Regions from separate parts of the Annamia dubia NIES-4383 genome, predicted to be linked through region 1. Evidence: predicted binding sites of a transcription regulator. Region 1 holds the regulator's gene; each other region holds the start of a gene.
What was found. Region 1 encodes HrcA, which represses chaperone genes, less so after heat shock. Its sites were predicted from a motif close to TTAGCACTCNNANNNTNNGAGTGCTAA; they were not measured.

Region 1 (6,262 bases):
TCGAATTTTTAATACTTATGGATCAAGAATGTTAGAAAATGACGGCCGAGTTGTCAGTAATTTTATTAGTCAAGCCTTAAGAAATAAGCCAATTACTATTTATGGAGATGGCTTACAAACTCGTAGTTTCTGTTATGTGTCTGACTTGGTTGAAGGATTAATTAAATTAATGAATAATGATTATATTGGGCCAATTAATTTAGGTAATCCTTGCGAATATACAATCTTAGAATTAGCTCAAACTATTCAAAATATGATCAATCCTAATGCTGAATTAATTTATCAACCTTTACCTGCTGATGATCCCAAACAAAGACAACCTGATATTACTAAAGCGATTAAATATTTGGGTTGGCAACCTACTATTAATTTAGAAGAAGGTTTAAAGTTAACTATTAATGATTTTCGTGATAGAATTATTAATGAATAACTTATAAATTTAATTAAAAAACTAGATTTAATCATTATGAAAGTTTGTGTAATTGGTACGGGTTACGTTGGTTTAGTGACTGGAGTTTGTTTAGCAAAAATTGGTCACAATGTCATTTGTATTGATAATAATGAGGAAAAAGTTAAGCTCATGAAATCAGGTCAATCGCCTATTTATGAGCCGGGTTTATCTGAATTAATGCAGGAATGTATTACTAATAAAAACTTGCAATTTTCTAGCGATTTAAAATTAGGAGTTGATCACGGTGAAATACTTTTTATTGCCGTAGGAACTCCCGCTTTACCTAATGGTGAAAGTGATACTCGTTACGTTGAAGCAGTGGCTAAAGGTATCGGTGAAAATTTAAACCAAGGTTATAAAGTTATTGTTAATAAATCTACCGTTCCCATCGGTTCAGGAGATTGGGTTAAAATGATTGTTTTAGATGGCGTAAAAGAGCGTCAAAACCTATTAGAAAATAATCAAAACATAGAAGTTGATTTTGATGTAGTTAGTAACCCTGAATTTTTAAGGGAAGGTTCGGCTATTTATGATACTTTTAATCCCGATCGCATTGTGTTAGGAAGTGAAAGTGATCGAGCGATCAATTTAATGAAAAAACTCTATGAACCGATTATTTTAAGACAGTTTGCACAGGAAAAAAATGCTCCGAATATTCCCATAGTTGTCACAGATTTAACCTCCGCCGAGATGATTAAATATGCGGCCAATTCATTTTTAGCAACTAAAATTAGTTTTATTAATGAAATAGCAAATATTTGTGATAAAGTAGGGGCAGATGTGGCTCAAGTTGCTCAAGGAATTGGTTTAGATTCGCGCATTGGAACTAAATTTTTAAACGCAGGAATAGGTTGGGGAGGCTCATGTTTTCCGAAAGATGTTTCCGCTTTAATTCATATCGCTGATGATTATAATTATCAAACTCAAGTTTTAAATTCTGTGGTCAAATTAAATCAACATCAAAGATTAATTGTAATCGAAAAATTACAACAGGAATTAAAGATTTTAAAGGGTAAAATTATCGGTTTATTAGGGTTAACTTTTAAGCCTGATACTGATGATATGAGAGACGCTCCTTCCCTTGATATTATTAAAGAATTAACCCGTTTAGGTGCTAAAGTTAAAGCCTATGATCCGATCGTTTCTCAAACAGGAATAAGTCACGGTTTATCTGATGTTATAATTGAAAGTAATGTTTTAATGTTAGCAGATCGATGTGATGCCTTAATTTTAGTAACAGAATGGCAGGAATTTTTAAAGTTAGATTATGCTAAAATTTTAACTAAAATGAATAATAATATTTTGATAGATGGACGAAATTTTTTAGATAAAAACTTATTAATTCAATTAGGTTTTAATTATGTGGGAATAGGCCATTAACAGTTAACAATGATCAAATAATTACTAAATAATTACGACAATGATCCTATGGAAATATTTAATCAAACAGATCAAGAACTAATTTTTAAAACGCCAGTTGGAGAAGTAAAAAAAAATCAAAAAATAGGTTTATTTCTAACTCTATTTTCCTTAATTTTACTATCAGTTTCTATCTATAGATCCGGTAATAATCAATTAAACTGTCAAAAAATCACAGAAAATCAAATTAATTGTCAATTAATAAGAAAAAGATTAATGGGTTTTTATCAAAAAGAAAATCTAAAAATTAATTCAATTCAAGAGGTTAAACTTCAACAAAAAAAAGTTATAATTGTTTCTGAAAATAAAAATATTTATTGGTCTAATTATCAAATAGATCAAACTAAATTAAACAATTGGTTAAATAATCCCTTTAATGATAATCAATTAATGCTTAAACATAGTAATATTTTTGCTCAAATTGTTTTAAGTTTTATTTTAATCTTTTTTTTATTAGGTGGCCTACAAATGTTAAAAAATGAGGGTAGAACTTTAATTTTTGACAAGAAAATTAAAAGATTTACTTATCATTATAAAAACTTAGGTTTTAGTCAAACTTTTGAAAGCCCTTTTAATGATATTCAAAAATTTGAACATAAATTTGTTTCTAGTATTGACGGAACTAAATATTATGTCGTAAATTTAGTTTTAAATACTAAAAATATGTTAAATTTATCCCAATGTATTTTATTATATTCTTCTCAAAATGAAGCCGAATCTTTAGAAATTGCTCATCAGATTAAAACATTTTTTAATGTTAATATTAGTTATCTTAAATGAGATGATTTAATTCCACTCCCAGCCCTCTTTTTTGGATAAGAAAGTTGGGAGTTTGTCCGATCTTATTTTCAGTATTAATTATTCATTTTCAGGCAAAGGTTGACGGAAACATAAATAAATTAATGTACCAAATAAAGGGATAAAAGAAATTAACCAAAGTTGATAATTGTTCATATTTCTTCTTACTAGATCATCCTTTAATAAAAAGGTAAAAAGTAAAGATAGTAAACAAAAATCTAAACTCATTACATTAATAAAACGGCTTGTTTTCCATTGTAAAATAAAATCTTGCCAGTTGCCTTGACTAATCCCAAATATTAATAATATAATAGCAGTAATTGTTAAAAATAATCCTAAAATTCGAGAATCATTAAATTTAATTAACCAATTTTTTTGACCAACAAAAGTTTGATTATTTTCCCTTAAAATTAAATAGGGAATTAAGGCAAAAGCACCTAAGAAAAATGAAGCACTTAAAAATAACCAAGCGGGAATTTTTTGCCCCCTACCATCGGCAAATAAAAAACAGCCATACATGGCGGGTAAAATGCCCATTAAGTTAAATAATGCGATAATATAAGCATTAATTCCTGTTAAATTTCCGGTGGATAAATTCTTAATTAAATCTAAGGTATCAGGGTTATTAGGAGGGGCAAAAATGAAAGCATAAATCACAAAAGTAAGCCAAATTAAACTTAAACTAATTTTTCTAATCATGATCATTTAATTGTAATTTTTTTAATAAATTATCTTATGAAAGTATATCTTAAAGATGATATTTTGTGTATTAAAGCTGATGATGTTCCTCCTTATAAAAAAGGGGGATCGATCGTCAGAAATTCCTATTTTTGGGCTTTAAAATCAATTAGTTGTTATGCCAGAAAAGGGGGTGACTGGGAGTTTGATCAAGTTGTCTGGGTGGCTTTATCCAGAATTTTATTATCTTTTACCGAGTCAGGTTATTTAAAATTATCAGAAACTATTTTAGAATTTGATCAAGATGATCTTATTCCTGATGTTTTGCGAGATGTTTCTACTCGGTTATAATGATATAATCATAAATTAATTAAACATAAAAATTAATTATTTGCTAATTTTTTCTTCTGACGAGAAAACTGTTTAATTTTATTTCAATTTCTGTGATTATTTCTTTAACTTCCTCTTTTTATTTTTTTAATGAAAATAATTTGTTTAAAGTTAACAATCAATGTCAGAAATAAGATAATATATGCTTGTATTACTAATAACAAATAACCAATAACTAACTTAAAGTTTCTGATAAATAATTAGCGGCCGTTTCTACTAAAGATATAGCATTAGAATATAACATTCTAGTGGGCCCGATCATGCCCACACTACCAACGGGAATATTTCCCTGTTGATAGGTAGCAGAAATTAAGGTACAAATTTGCATTGATTGTAAGGGATTTTCTGAGCCAATTCTAATCGTAACTTTACTTTTTTTCTGTTGATTAATTTCCGGTAATTCAAAGATTAAAGGAAATAAACTTTCTTGTTTTTCTTCTAATAAGTGTAATAACATTTGTACCTGATCTAATTGGGAAAATTCAGGATGTTTTAATACTTCTGATACTCCCTTAAATAATATATTCTTACTGGCAGAAAGTTGAGCTTGAGTTTGTAATTCTTTGATAATTTTTGTTAAAAAATTGGCGTATTGTTTAAATTCCTGATCTAATTCATACCAGTTTAAATTAGAGATTTCAAATAGGGATCTACCTTTTAATTTACTATTGAGAAAATTAGATAAAATTTGTAATTCTTCTTCTAATAATTCTTGATTATTAAAGTTTTCATAATTAATTAAAAATGACTGGGTTTGATAAGTGTCAGTCACCAAAATTAACATAATTTGTTCAGAATTAAGTTGAACTAATTGTAAATGTTTTAATAAATTTTGGGAAGGTTGGGGCAAGGTAATTAAGGCAATATAGCCGCTTAAAGTGGCTAACATTTGAGCGGCTCTTTGTAATAAATCTTCAAAATTCCAACTGTCTCGACTAAAATAATTATTTAAAGATTGTTCGATTTTTTTTCCTATTTTTTCATCTGGAGTTATTAATTGATCTACATAAATTCGATAGCCTGAGTCTGAGGGAATACGCCCAGCCGAGGTGTAAGGTTGATATAAAAAACCTGCTTTTTCTAAACTACCCATGACGTTGCGAATAGTGGCCGAACTAATGCTAAAATCATATTCATTAACTAAGGTTTTTGAACCTACGGGTTCGGCCGTTGCAATATAATGTTGTACTGTTGCTTTTAAGATGTTTTGATGACGTTCAGTTAGTTGACATTTCTTCATAGTTAATCGTTTTTTATTACTATTAATTAAACAAATCTTTTTTAAATTAATTTATTGATAAAAAAATAGTTAATTGTCTTTCAAATAAAGTTAATATTTGACAATTAAAAAAGTTATTGGTAATTTGTCATTTTGAACTATAATTTAGATTAATTTTTTAATAGTTCTCGTCAATTATTCTTGATTTTCCCTCGTTTTTTAAGTAATCTAATATCGAGGGATGGTAGAATCAACTAAGAGAGAATAGGCATCAATTCCGCCTTCAATATTTTTAACATTAGAAAAACCTTGATTTCGTAGCCATTGACACATCTGGGCGGATCTAACTCCATGATGACAAAGTACAAATGTTTCAATTTCTGGATTGTACTCTGTGGTTAGATAGGTTGACCATTGTTCAAAATAACTGAGGGGAAATACCTCAAAGCCTTTGATAAAGGCTTGTTTGACTTCTGATGGCTCTCTGACATCAATCAATTGTAAAGGGCGATCGGGATCGTTTTGTGTTAAAAGTTGGGCTAACTCGTCAACGGAAATACTAGGAATAGATGAATAAATCATTGTAAATTTAAAAGTTAATTACAAAATGGTAACAATTGTCAACTGATCATTAGCAATTTTAACATAAAGCTTAATCTTAAATCACATCAAATCAGGTTTAAAAATAGGTTTTTTCTTATTTAAACCATTGATAACTCGATCGGTTATGATTAGATCATCAACTATTTTAAATTAATCTTATGAAATTTCGTTCTTTTATTTTAATTATTATTATTGCTTGTTTTCTGTTATTTTCCGTTGCAGGAATAGGGGTATCAACAATTATTAAAAATAGTCCTCTTTCTTTACAAGTTGGGGGTTTAAATTTAACACCCCGTGCAAGTATTTTTATTCCACAACAAGCGCCTTTAATGTTATCATTATTGGCTAATCCTGAAAAATTAGAAGCTTTTTCCCAACTAGCAATTCCCTTAGGAAAAAGGGCAAAAAATCAAGAAAATTTAACCCAATTAAAAAATAGTTTACTAAAAAAAACAGGTTTAAATTATCATCAACAAATTAAACCTTGGTTGGGTGAAGAAATTACTTTTGCGATTACTTCCCTTGATTTTGATCGGGATCTTAATAATGGATCACAACCCGGTTATTTATTAATTGTTAATACAAAAAATGCAGATTTAGCTAAAAATTTTCTTCAATCTTCCTATTCTCAAAAGGCTTTAACTACTACCTCTGAATTAAATTTTGAAACTTATAAAGGTGTTAATTTAATTGATGAAACTTCA
Region 2 (6,262 bases), 1.4 Mb from region 1:
TCCATCTTGTTTTTGACGGATCACCCATTCAATAGCGGCCTCTGGAGAAACGGTATTGTGTTGGGTGGTATTGCGAGGTTGACCATATTCAACCATGCCATGAGTAACTGTCCATGTAAAAATTCTTCGTCTGGGATCGATCTGATTCTCTAAATCATGTTCATCGGAAAACTTATCGGCTTGTTGGTAAGCTTTACGAGGAGCTTTTTGTGCCTCTATTTTCTCTACGATCTTGGCGATCGCATCTTCACCCCGTTCTTCTTCCGAAGTCACCAGATAAATCAGAGGATATTGAGCTTTAATCAGGATACTTAACTCTTCTTTCATAGCTTTCCAATAAGAGCTTTCCAATAAGCGTTTGAGGATAAGAAAATTGATCTAAAAACAGATCACGAAAATTCAACATGAATCAAGTTACTAAATCAAGCTAAAGTAAAATCTGATTTTCCTGTACTTGATAATCGGCTTGATCTTCTGATGAAATTGAATGTGCTACTTCTAACGAAAACTCTTGTGTCATTAAGCTTGGTTGATTCTTTAAAGAAACTGTTTGACCATCTTTGATCACAAATGAACTGTCACAATCAGGACAACTATGAACTTGATAAGTTTTGCCCGTAGTTTGACTTCTGAGGGCTTCGATTTCTTCCACCACATCGGAGTGATGAAGATAAAAATGAATCGCCTGTTCAAATAGAGTTGACATTGAGGTAGCTTCAACCGCCGCTCGAATTTTTAGCTGACGATGAAGTTCTGGAGAAAGGTAAAGTGTGACTTTTTGCTTGTGTTGCATATCACTTCAATAGTTATTACCCGAAGGTATTTGTTTAACACTCTAGCTAGTCTTTTTTCATCTGTCAAGATGGCAAACCATTTTGACGGTATTTTTGTAACATTTCTTTACATTAACCCACTTTGAGAAAGACCTGATCAGTGCGAAATCCTATGTATATATACCTTTTGTAGAGATATTGTATGCAACATCTCTACTTTTGTTATTTTTAGGTCGCTATACTTACTTATTAGTTATTACTGATTAATTTAATTCCCCTGATGGCATAATCTAATAATTCAATGGGATGTTTAACTAAAATTGTTTGACCTTTTTTAGCTAAATGTTTTTGAATTTGTAAAGCACATCCGGGGTTAGGAGAAGCGATTAATTTTGCTCCTGTATTTAATAAATTATCAACTTTTTGTTGTCCCAATTCTTGCGCAACTTCCGGTTGTAATAAATTATAAACTCCCGCACTACCACAACATAAACTAGCATCAATGGGTTCTTTTATTTCCACATTAGGAATTTTTCTTAATAATTGTCTTGGTTGTAAACTAATTTTTTGACCATGTAATAAATGACAAGCATCTTGATAAACTAAAGTTAATTTTTCTTCAGTTATTGGTAATAATTCTGTAGTTAAACCAATTTCAATTAAAAATTCATTAATATCTTTAACTTTATTTGAAAATTGTTTTCCTTTCTCGGCATATTGGGGATCATCTTTTAAAATATGACCATATTCCTTTAAAGTGTGACCACAACCAGCCGCATTAATAATGATATAATCAACCCTAGTATTTTCAAATTTATCTATCATTTCTTTAGCTAAAGTTTGGGCTTGTTGTTCTTGCCCTTGATGACTAGGTAAGGCACTACAACAACCTTGATTTTTGGGAATAACAATTTCACAACCATTAGCACTTAAAACTCTCGCTGTTGCTTCATTAACCGGATTAAAAAATAACTGTTGAACACAACCTAAAATCATCCCTACTCGATAGCGTTTTGTGCCTTGAGCCTTGATCAGATCAGGAAAATTTGCTTTATTATTAAGCTGAACTTGGGGTAAAATTGACTCCATTGCCGATAAGCGAGGAGAAATTTTACTTAGTAAATTAGTGTGGCGAATTAATTTTTGAAAACCTAATTTTTGATATAAAAATAAAGCTGGTAAAAAGAAAGATAATCTGTTAGGATAGGGAAATAAATTAAAGATAATTTGACGAATAATATTATCAGAAAAAGAGCGTGTTTGATTGCGCTCAACTTGGGGGCGAGTGGCACTAATTAACTGATCATATTGTACCCCAGAAGGACAGGCCGTAGTACAAGCTAAACAACCTAAACAAGAATCAAAATGTTGAGCCGAAGTTTCATTAAAAGGGGCATTGTTATTATTAATAGCATCCATTAAATAAATTCTGCCTCTGGGGGAGTCCATCTCTTTTCCTAATACTCGATAACTGGGGCAAGTTGATAGACAAAAACCACAATGAACACAGGCATCAATTAAATTTTGAGCGGGGGGGTTTTGGCGATCGAAACCTTTAAATTCTTGATTATTGTTGTTAGTTTTGTTTAAAGTTTCCATGAATTAATTTTTATTTGATTAGGTAAATATGATTTATATTGTAGACAAATTTTAGAAATAATGGGAAGTGATAGCCGTGTTAACAAAAATGGAAAAAATCATCTTCTAATACTTCTTGTTACCTTGCTAAACTACCAATTTTCCGTAATTCTTTTGCTTGAATAACTAACAGTTAAGGTAACCCACATTCTGCATTTAAAGTGTATTATATGATAACACAAAAACACTGTGGGCATAAAGTGAGATAATGAAAGAGTCATTAAAAATATAAAAATCAACATTTAGTATTTTTATCTCCATTAAGTTTGTCTGATGAAATGTAATCTCAAAATTTACAGATTTTGACTCTAAAAAATGCTACAAATTAATCAAAATTATGTTTTAGATCAAAATCAAAATGTGGAAAGTTGAATATACTAAAAAATTTTTAAAGAATTAATATCATTACCTCAAGATATTGGAAATAATCGTTTAGGAATAGAAGCAAAAAGCTTACTTTCTAATCCCAAAAGTGAGCTAATCTTACTCGCTATTGCTTTAGCAGAAGCTATTTGAATTGTTGAGTGCAGTAAAACTTCTATTCCTTCAGTTACGGATTTCCTAACAGTTATTAATGCTGATCCAACAATTACTATTTATCATTTAGATCAAGCTATAATTAATCAAACATTAAAACTGTTGTTCAATCCATTCTATTACCTCTTGTTCTAAACAAGATTGATTAAATAAATTAATTTCTCGAACACAAGTAGGGCTAGTCACATTTACTTCCGTTAAATAACCACCAATAATATCTAAACCCACAAAATATAACCCCTCAGCCTTTAATTTTGGTGCTACAATTTCACAAATTTCCCTTTCTCTTGGTGTAATATCTACCTTCGCAATTCTCCCCCCAACAGCCATATTTCCCCTAAAATCACTACCCGTTGGAATACGATTTAATGCCCCTAAAGGTTCACCATTTAATAAAATAATTCGTTTATCCCCTTCTTTAGCTGAGGGTAAATATTCCTGAACCATAATTGGTTCTTGACCCTGTTTTGTGCTAATTTCAATCAAAGAATTAAAGTTAGGATCATTGTCTTTTATAAATAAAATTCCTTCCCCCGCTTTACCCCCTAAAGGTTTTAAAACGGCCGCCCCTTTTTTCTCAACAAATTCTTGAATAACCGTTTTTTCTTGAGTAACAATAGTTTCAGGAATTACTGATTGAAAATGTAACGCATAAACCTTTTCATTCGCATTTCTTAACCCTTGGGGATTATTTAAAACTAAAGTAGTTTTTGGTACTAAATCTAAAATATAAGTAGCATAAAGATAGGGGACATTAACCGGAGGATCTTTTCGCATCCATACCGCTTGAAATTCACCCAAAGGCATTAATTTTTTCTCTAAAATTTGATACCAATTATGATCAGAAACCCAATGATTATTAATTAGTTTAACCGGAGTTAATTCTACCTTATGTAAAGTCGCCCAAGGCTCACCTTTAATAATAGTTAATTCGTGCATTTCACAAATCCAAACTTCATGGCCATGAGCCTGAGTTCCTTCCATTAATGCCACAGTTGTATCATGTCTTGGATTAAGTTTGGCAATCGGATCAATAATAAATGCTAATTTCATATTTTATACTTTTTTAAAATTATTATTTTATAATTATATTATCATAATTGTTAAGAATAAGCTAATTTGTATTTAAAATAATTTATTGGTGATCAAAAATGCTTCAGGGCTTAATCAATCAAGAATCACAAAATCGTTAATTTTTTTTTACTTTCTACTAATTTCTACGGAAAATATTATTAAAAATACCTCAAAACCATCACTTGACAAAACAATAAAAATGTGCATTTTAAAAAGATCAGACGAGTAAAATGCTTATTCTATCTAGCTTAGAGGATTTTAAGAAAAAAAATAAAATTGATCTTAGCAGTCTTAACCTAAGAGTGCTAAATTAACTATTGGAAAATTAAAAAATATATTTCTAAAGTAGTAAAATCTATGGCAAAAATTATTTCGTTTAAAGAAGAATCAAGACGCGCATTAGAAAGAGGGGTAAACTCCCTTGCTGACGCTGTGCGCATCACTTTAGGCCCCAAAGGCCGCAACGTCTTATTGGAAAAAAAATTCGGCGCCCCTCAAATTGTTAACGATGGGATCACCGTTGCTAAAGAAATTGAATTAGCCGATCCCCTTGAAAATACTGGTGCTAGACTCATTCAAGAGGTAGCCGCCAAGACTAAAGATATTGCCGGAGATGGCACTACTACCGCCACCGTGATCGCCCAAGCCTTGATCCGTGAGGGTTTGAGAAATGTGGCCGCAGGTGCTAACCCTGTGGCTTTACGTCGTGGCTTAGAAAAAACCGTTAATTTCTTAGTGGAAGAAATTGCCAATATTGCCAAACCAGTTGAGGGTGATGCGATCGCTCAAGTGGCAACAGTTTCCGCCGGAAATGATACCCAAATTGGGGAAATGATCTCCACTGCCATGCAAAAAGTAACAAAAGACGGTGTAATTACCGTTGAAGAATCTAAATCCCTCGCTACTGAATTAGATGTTGTAGAGGGTATGCAGATTGATCGAGGATATATTTCTCCTTATTTTGTGACTGATGCAGAGCGTCAAATCGTTGAATTTGATAATCCTTTAATCTTAATTACTGATAAAAAAATCTCTGCGATCGCAGAATTAGTGCCTGTTTTAGAAAAAGTAGCCAGAGAAGGCAAACCTTTATTAATTATTGCCGAAGATGTGGAAGGAGAGGCTTTAGCTACCCTTGTGGTTAATAAAGCCAGAGGCGTGTTAAATGTGGCTGGGATCAAAGCCCCCGGTTTCGGCGATCGCCGTAAAGAAATGCTCAAAGATATTGCCGTTTTAACTGGCGGTCAATTCATTTCTGAGGAAGTAGGCTTAAGCTTAGATGATGTCACCCTCGATATGCTCGGCAAAGCTCACAAAGTGACCATTGATAAGGAAAATACCACCATCGTTTCTGATGATGAGAAAAGCCCTGATGTGGAAAAACGCATCGCCCAAATTCGCAAACAATTGGCCGAAACCGACTCTGAATATGACAAAGAGAAATTACAAGAGCGCATCGCTAAATTAGCCGGAGGGGTGGCTGTCATTAAAGTGGGTGCGGCCACGGAAACCGAACTTAAAGACAGAAAGCTCAGAATCCAAGATGCTCTGAATGCTACTAAAGCGGCTGTTGAGGAAGGAATTGTACCCGGTGGCGGCACAACCTTAATTCACCTTTCCGGTAAAATTGCTGAGTTTAAAAATACCTTAAGCAATAATGAGGAAAAAGTAGCGGCCGATATTATCGCTAAAGCCCTAGAAGCCCCCTTATATCAATTAGCTCATAATGCCGGAGTTGAGGGATCAGTGATTGTAGAAAAAGTAAAAGAAACTGAATTTAATGTAGGTTATAATGCTTTAACTGGTAAATTAGAAGACATGATCCAGTCTGGTATTATTGACCCTGCTAAAGTAGTACGTTCAGCAGTACAGAACGCTTGTTCTATTGCCGGAATGGTTTTAACGACAGAAGCCTTAGTGGTAGAAAAACCCGCACCCGAACCTGCTATGCCCGGTGGTGATATGGGCGGTATGGGCGGTATGGGCGGTATGCCCGGCATGGGAATGATGTAATTATAAATTAATTGCCCTCACCCCCTGCTTTCAAAGCAGGGCGTTTTCAAAGTCGGGGGTAAAATGCAAAATAAAAGTGATCTTTTCTTGGTAAAATCAGGAGTTAGATCACTATTTTTTTATCAAAAAAATTATCTTGAATAGTCTAACAGGAACTATTTGTCATTTTTGCTCACCCTTTTAATTTTAAATTTGATCCCAATAAGGATAATTTGAGTTATAATATG
Region 3 (6,262 bases), 100 kb from region 1:
TTGATTAACTAGGGGAATAAAAGCTTTTTCAACTGCATTTCCCACCACCCATTTTAAATACTTTTTATGATTAATAGAAATGGGTAAAAGTTGATCTGCTTTTGTGTGAAAATCTTGAATAAATTGACGAATAGATCCCACCCCGTTACCTATTTGGGGATAGTCTTCATAATGTTCAGGTTGGGGTAATTCTTCCCCTGCTATTAAAAACCATTCATCAGCCAACCATGCAAAGGTTGTACCCAATTCTTTTTTAAATTTTGCTTGTAATATTTCTACTTGTTTAATAACTTCTTTGGCTTTATCTTTATTGACAGGAATTAACTCATCTAAATTGTCTCGAAAATGGGTTAAACCCACAGGCACAACGGCCGCTGAAATAACTGTTGGGATCTCACCTTGATAAAAAGAAGCTAAATCTAATAAAGTTTTTTCTAAATGTAAATTATCATTAATTTCTGGGCAAACTACCACTTGAGCATGAATTTGTAACCGATTATTTTGAAACCATTTTAATTGATCTAAAATTTGACCTGCTCGATGATTTTTTAATAGTTTAATTCTAATTTCTGCCTCGGTAGCATGAACAGAAATAAATAAAGGAGATAATCTCATTTGGGCAATTCTTTGCCATTCTTTTTCGGTTAAATTAGTTAAAGTTAAATAACTTCCATAGAGAAAACTTAAACGATAATCGTCATCTTTTAAATATAAACTATCTCTTTTACCGGGGGGTTGTTGATCAATAAAACAAAATGGACAATGATTATTACATTGAATTAAACCATCAAATAAAGCATTTTCAAACTCTAAACCTAAATCTTCATCAAAATCTTTTTCTATTTCGATTTGATGTAAATTTCCCTTATTATCTAACACTTCTAACTCTAAATATTCATCGGCACAAAGAAACTGATAATCTATTAAATCTCTAGGTTTCATGCCATTAATAGAAATAATGGCATCCCCAATTTCAAAACCCATTTCATCGGCGATCGAATCTGGTATAATTTTATTAATTTTAGCAGGTTTTATTGCAATTTTACTCATAGTTAGTTTAATAATAAAATATATTTTTAATTATTTAATCTCAATGACAATTCTATCATAATCAGTAGATAGAAAAGTTTTGAAGCTAAAACGTATTTACTAGATATATCAATTTTATTTTTTCTCTAAAGTCTAATCTTAAATACTGTTTTGGCGATTATGTCACATCGTTTCGTAACGGGCCGTATGTAAAGAAAAGTAACAATTATGGCCTAAATCCATCCCAAAAAATAAAATTTTTGCTACACTTGCCATTGTTGATTGATTGTTCATCTAAAGGAAATTATGTCAGATCTCAATCGTGGAATCATGAAATTTGACGGAGCAGACAAACCTTCAGTTGTCGCCGTCTCGTCCGTTATTATTTTGGGAAGCATTTTAGCATTAATTGTTTGGGCAATTAAAGTAGCTTATATTGTAAATTAAAATAAGTGTTGTTTTGATTTACACAATTCAAAATTTTTTCTTCTTTTTTTTTATTTGTTTTTGTTTAAATACCCTTATTTAGATCTAGCCAGTGCCTAACCTCGCCCCCTTTTAGGTTAAGTTTGGTTAGATTTTTTCTTATTATCAAAGCTGAAAGTCGGAGACTTTTAAAATCTCCGACTTTTCCAGTTAATTAATGTTAGTAATTAATTAATTTTTAGTAATCAAAATCACCAGCACCAGCACCAGCGGGAGCTTTTTCTTTCTCGGGTTTATCAACTACGATACATTCGGTAGTTAACACCATACCTGCGATCGAAGCCGCATTTTGTAAAGCGGAGCGGGTAACTTTAGCGGGATCAACAATACCAGCTTCATACATATCTGTATAGACATTGTTAGCCGCATCATAACCTACATTAAAGTCTTTTTCTTTAACGCGCTCGGCTACTACTGCACCGTTTTGACCTGCGTTTTCGGCAATACGTTTTAAGGGAGCGAGTAAAGCACGGGTTACAATTAAAGCACCTGTTAATTCTTCATCTTGAAGGTTAGCATTAGCCCATTCTTCTAATTGGGGTGCTAAGTGTGCTAAGGTTGTACCACCACCGGGGACGATACCTTCTTCAACCGCCGCTTTAGTAGCGTTGATCGCATCTTCTAAGCGTAATTTACGGTCTTTCATTTCAGTTTCCGTAGCCGCACCAACTTTAACAACGGCAACACCGCCGGAAAGTTTAGCTAAACGCTCTTGTAATTTCTCAACATCGTAGGAAGACTCAGTTTCCTCTATTTGACGGCGAATTTGATCACAACGGGTTTTAACTGCTACTTCATTACCTTCAGCCACAATGGTGGTATTGTCTTTGGTAATGGTGATACGACGAGCTTTACCAAGCATATCTAACTTGGTGTTTTCCAGTTTTAAACCTGCATCTTCGGTAATTACTTTACCGCCTGTTAAGATGGCAATATCTTCTAACATTTGTTTACGGCGATCGCCAAAACCGGGGGCTTTTACGGCCGCTACGTTTAAAATACCTCTTAAACGGTTAACCACTAAGGTAGCTAAAGCTTCTTTTTCGATGTCTTCAGCTAAAATAACTAAGGGTTTACCTTGACGTGCTACTTGCTCTAAAATAGGCACTAAGTCTTGAATTAAGGTGATTTTCTTGTCAGTCACTAAGATGAAAGGATCATCTAAAACTGCTTCCATGCGATCGGCATCGGTTACGAAATAGGGGGAGGTGTAACCCTTGTCAAAACGCATCCCTTCGGTAATTTCTAACTCGGTAGTCATAGACTTACCTTCTTCTAAGGAAATTACCCCTTCTTTACCTACTTTGTCCATCGCATCAGCGATCATTTGACCGATCCCTTCATCGTTACCCGCAGAGATAGAACCTACTTGAGCGATCGCTTTGGAGTCTTCAACAGACTTGGCATGGGACTTAATTTGACCGACTAAGAACTCGGTAGCTTTATCAATACCACGTTTGATCGCAATGGGGTTAGCACCTGCGGCCACGTTGCGTAAACCTTCTTTAACAATACCGTGAGCTAAAACTGTAGCGGTGGTTGTACCGTCTCCAGCTACATCATTGGTTTTAGAAGCGGCTTGACGAATTAAAGCAACTCCTGTATTTTCGATGTGATCTTCAAGTTCAATTTCTTTAGCAATGGTGACACCATCGTTAACGATCTGAGGTGCTCCAAATTTTTTCTCTAAAACTACGTTGCGTCCTTTGGGTCCAAGGGTGACAGCAACTGCTTCTGCTAATAAGTCAATACCACGTTCTAAGGCACGACGTGCATCATCATTGTAAATAATAGATTTAGCCATAATGTTAATTTATTTCCTGTTTAAATTCTAATTTTGGTTGTTAGAGTTGAGAACTTTTCTTTGTGGGATGGGCATCCTTCGACAAGCTCAGGACAAGTCTTGCCCGTCACAGGCTAGAAGCCTGTTCCACATTTAGAGTTGAAAGCCTGTTCCACTTTTGCTTAAGTTTTTAGCTAATAGCTGATTAAGCAACGGAAGCTAAAATGTCTTTTTCAGATAAAAGAACATACTCCTCACTGCCGAGTTTGATGTCAGTTCCGGCATATTTAGAGTAAAGAACTTTATCGCCAACTTTAACATCGGGTTCAGTACGGCTACCGTCATCGTTACGTTTACCAGGGCCTACTGCAACCACTTCACCAACTTGAGGTTTTTCTTTAGCGGTGTCAGGTAATAAAATTCCACCTGCGGTTTTTTCTTCAGAAGGGCTAACTTTTACGAAAATGCGATCGCCCAAGGGTTTAACGGTAGAAACATTAATGCTAATTGCTGCCATGAGATATCCTCCAGACTAGAGTGTATATAGAGTAAAATAAACTTTAAACAGTGGAGATTTTAACTCAAATTTTTGAGTTTTAGCACTCTCACCTTACGAGTGCTAATTTACCTAAAAATCCCCTAGTCTGACAACTACCTCAATAGTACGGTTTACCGAACTTTTTTAGGGTAAAAAGGGAACTATCATTAATTCTTGATTGACTAAAAAACCTAGTTTCTCAAAAAAACTAGGTTGATTAAAGTTTATTTGTACAATCTAAAATTAATTGATTAATCTTTAGCGTCATCAATCAGACAAGATGTTACATTTTCTTTCTTCGCAATAGTGGCATCCTTTAATAACTTAGATACAGGAGTAGTTGAGGTAATATCTCCTTTGAGGTTAACCCACAGTTCACCTAAGACAGCATTAGTACATTTAACCTCTACTTTATCTCCGGTAGAAGAACCAAAAGAGGACAAAGCTTGGTCAATATCTTTGACTGCTACTTGATTTCCAATATTACTTTGAACTAATTTTTGAATGGAAGAATTATTAAAGGCTTCTGCCAGTGCGATCGCCTCTGAAAAATATTCTTCGGCTGTGCCGGGGTAACAAGTGCCGTGTTTGATCCATTCATGGCGTTGTAAATATGAAACCGTGCCGGGCATCATAACTTGTAATTTTTCCCATGTTTTGGGAGAAAGCTCTTTTTCTATGGCAGGTAATTTTGACCAATCTTTGTTTTTGCCTTCATCAAAGCTAATATCCTGTTTACTGACATTACAAAAAATATTAGTTCGAGGTTGAGGCCAAAGTCCATGTAAAATAAAATGGGTGGCTTCAAAACGATCGGGATTTTGTGCTAATCTTTGACACTCTGGTTTGTCCGGTAGTCCCTCACAAAAAGCAGGTTGCCAACTTAAGGCTAAGAGGAAATCTTCTTCGCCGGGAATAGTCACGATGGGAGTTTCATTATTGGAAGGATTAGGATCTATACTGACAACATTGCCACAATCAGCCGCTACCCAACGCTCAGGAGGATTAGCGGTGGGAATTTGTAAACGGTAATAAGAGGCAATCTCCTTATTTTTACCAATAACCTGATACGTTTCTCCTTGTGTTAACTTAAAATTATCAGATTGACTATCTTTTTTGGTTGAAACTGAGGCATCACAACTCTTATTTGCTGTAAATTGACCTTTAAATTGAACAGAAGCTAAAGCAAAAGAGGGCTGAAATCCGAAAGAAAACACTACTATTATCAATAATAAAAGTGCTTTTTTGATTAATTTGAACACAGAATACTCCTTCAATACTACAAACAAATGTTAGCTAATTTCAACAATTAATAATAGCTCATTTTGTCTAAAAAGTCTTGATAAAATCTTATTTTTAAGTTTTGTTAATCTATTATTTTAGTTGGGCTTTTCCCTTGGTGCGATCGTCTTGATAAAACAATGTTGAGATTTATGAAGTCTTAGTGCGCAGGGTCAAAGTTTATGGTAATCTTTGTGGTTAGAAATTGTTATTATTTAATACTTAAAAATTTTAAGGAGGAAGTCTTGAACTTGTCGTCACATACCCTCGATCGCCCTTTATTTCATCAAAATATCCGTGAAGATGTGAGTGAATATGTAGCACAACTGCAACTTCACATGACGTTACAAGCTCGTAACTTAATTCCTAGTATGACAACTCAAACTACAGATAGTCGAGTACAACTTTTACAAGAAACTCAAGCTAATATTGAAAAATTAGTTTCTCGTCAGTTTCTTTAATTTTTAATAATATTTTTTTAGTTCAATTATTAATTAAAATACTTAACTCAAATTAGCCTCATCTCAAAAGATCGGGCTAATTTTTTTCAAAAAAAGTCATTATTAATTGTTAATTTTGAAACTAAAATTAATTAATTTGCGTCTGTAAAAATTATCGTTTATCTTTCAATCAAAAATTACTATGTTTGGCATTTTATCCTCTTTAATTATCGCTCAAACGCCCACTCCCCCCCCTCAAGAAATTATTATCCCTCAACAAGTACGCCCTCTGCCCGGTTCTCTCAATAATATCCCTGTTTTTAATAGTAATAGTCCTGAATTAGTCTTAAATGAAGGTATTTTATTATCTACTTTTCCCCCCGAAGGCAAAGCTAACCCTTCTGCCCATTTAAACTATCCTTTAGGGGGTGCTTTTGATCTTTTTGCCCATCATATCGCTAAAGCCCCCACCCCTGAAGACCTACGCACCCTTTATTTAGGAGTCATTGTTCATAATCCTCATAATACTCCGATAAAATTGGATATTAGTCAAGGGGCAAGTTATCTCAGTCAGCCTGATGCCCCTTTTGTTCAACTTCCTTCTTTTGTGGAAAATAATGGTGGTAATGTTTTTGCAGGGCCGGGCGATCGCGCCATGTTAGATCTATTACGGGGCGAAACCCAAAATTTTTGGCCTAATCAAAT

Region 2: groL (chaperonin GroEL) is a predicted target of HrcA. The motif match lies at 4,305-4,331, and genes of this name have one in related genera.
Region 3: groES (co-chaperone GroES) is a predicted target of HrcA. The motif match lies at 3,895-3,921, and genes of this name have one in related genera.

What each region holds. Positions count from the first base shown of each region.
Region 1 covers NZ_AP025630.1:3,192,045-3,198,306, reverse strand. Annotated here, with positions in the region: gene Anndu_RS14435 (UDP-glucuronic acid decarboxylase family protein) at 1-430, shown strand, start outside; gene Anndu_RS14430 (UDP-glucose dehydrogenase family protein) at 467-1,831, shown strand; gene Anndu_RS14425 (hypothetical protein) at 1,880-2,650, shown strand; gene Anndu_RS14420 (DUF2834 domain-containing protein) at 2,729-3,367, opposite strand; gene Anndu_RS14415 (hypothetical protein) at 3,404-3,697, shown strand; gene hrcA (heat-inducible transcriptional repressor HrcA) at 3,912-4,976, opposite strand; gene Anndu_RS14405 (rhodanese-like domain-containing protein) at 5,184-5,537, opposite strand; gene Anndu_RS14400 (DUF3352 domain-containing protein) at 5,717-6,262, shown strand, end outside.
Region 2 covers NZ_AP025630.1:1,778,894-1,785,155, reverse strand. Annotated here, with positions in the region: gene ycf46 (stress-responsive protein Ycf46) at 1-327, opposite strand, end outside; gene Anndu_RS08145 (slr0373 family blue light stress response protein) at 428-793, opposite strand; gene Anndu_RS08140 ((Fe-S)-binding protein) at 1,023-2,372, opposite strand; gene gshB (glutathione synthase) at 3,042-4,001, opposite strand; gene groL (chaperonin GroEL) at 4,380-6,035, shown strand.
Region 3 covers NZ_AP025630.1:3,292,896-3,299,157, forward strand. Annotated here, with positions in the region: gene Anndu_RS14845 (TIGR03279 family radical SAM protein) at 1-1,050, opposite strand, end outside; gene groL (chaperonin GroEL) at 1,694-3,319, opposite strand; gene groES (co-chaperone GroES) at 3,504-3,815, opposite strand; gene Anndu_RS14860 (ribonuclease T2 family protein) at 4,088-5,053, opposite strand; gene Anndu_RS14865 (hypothetical protein) at 5,369-5,578, shown strand; gene Anndu_RS14870 (DUF3370 domain-containing protein) at 5,760-6,262, shown strand, end outside.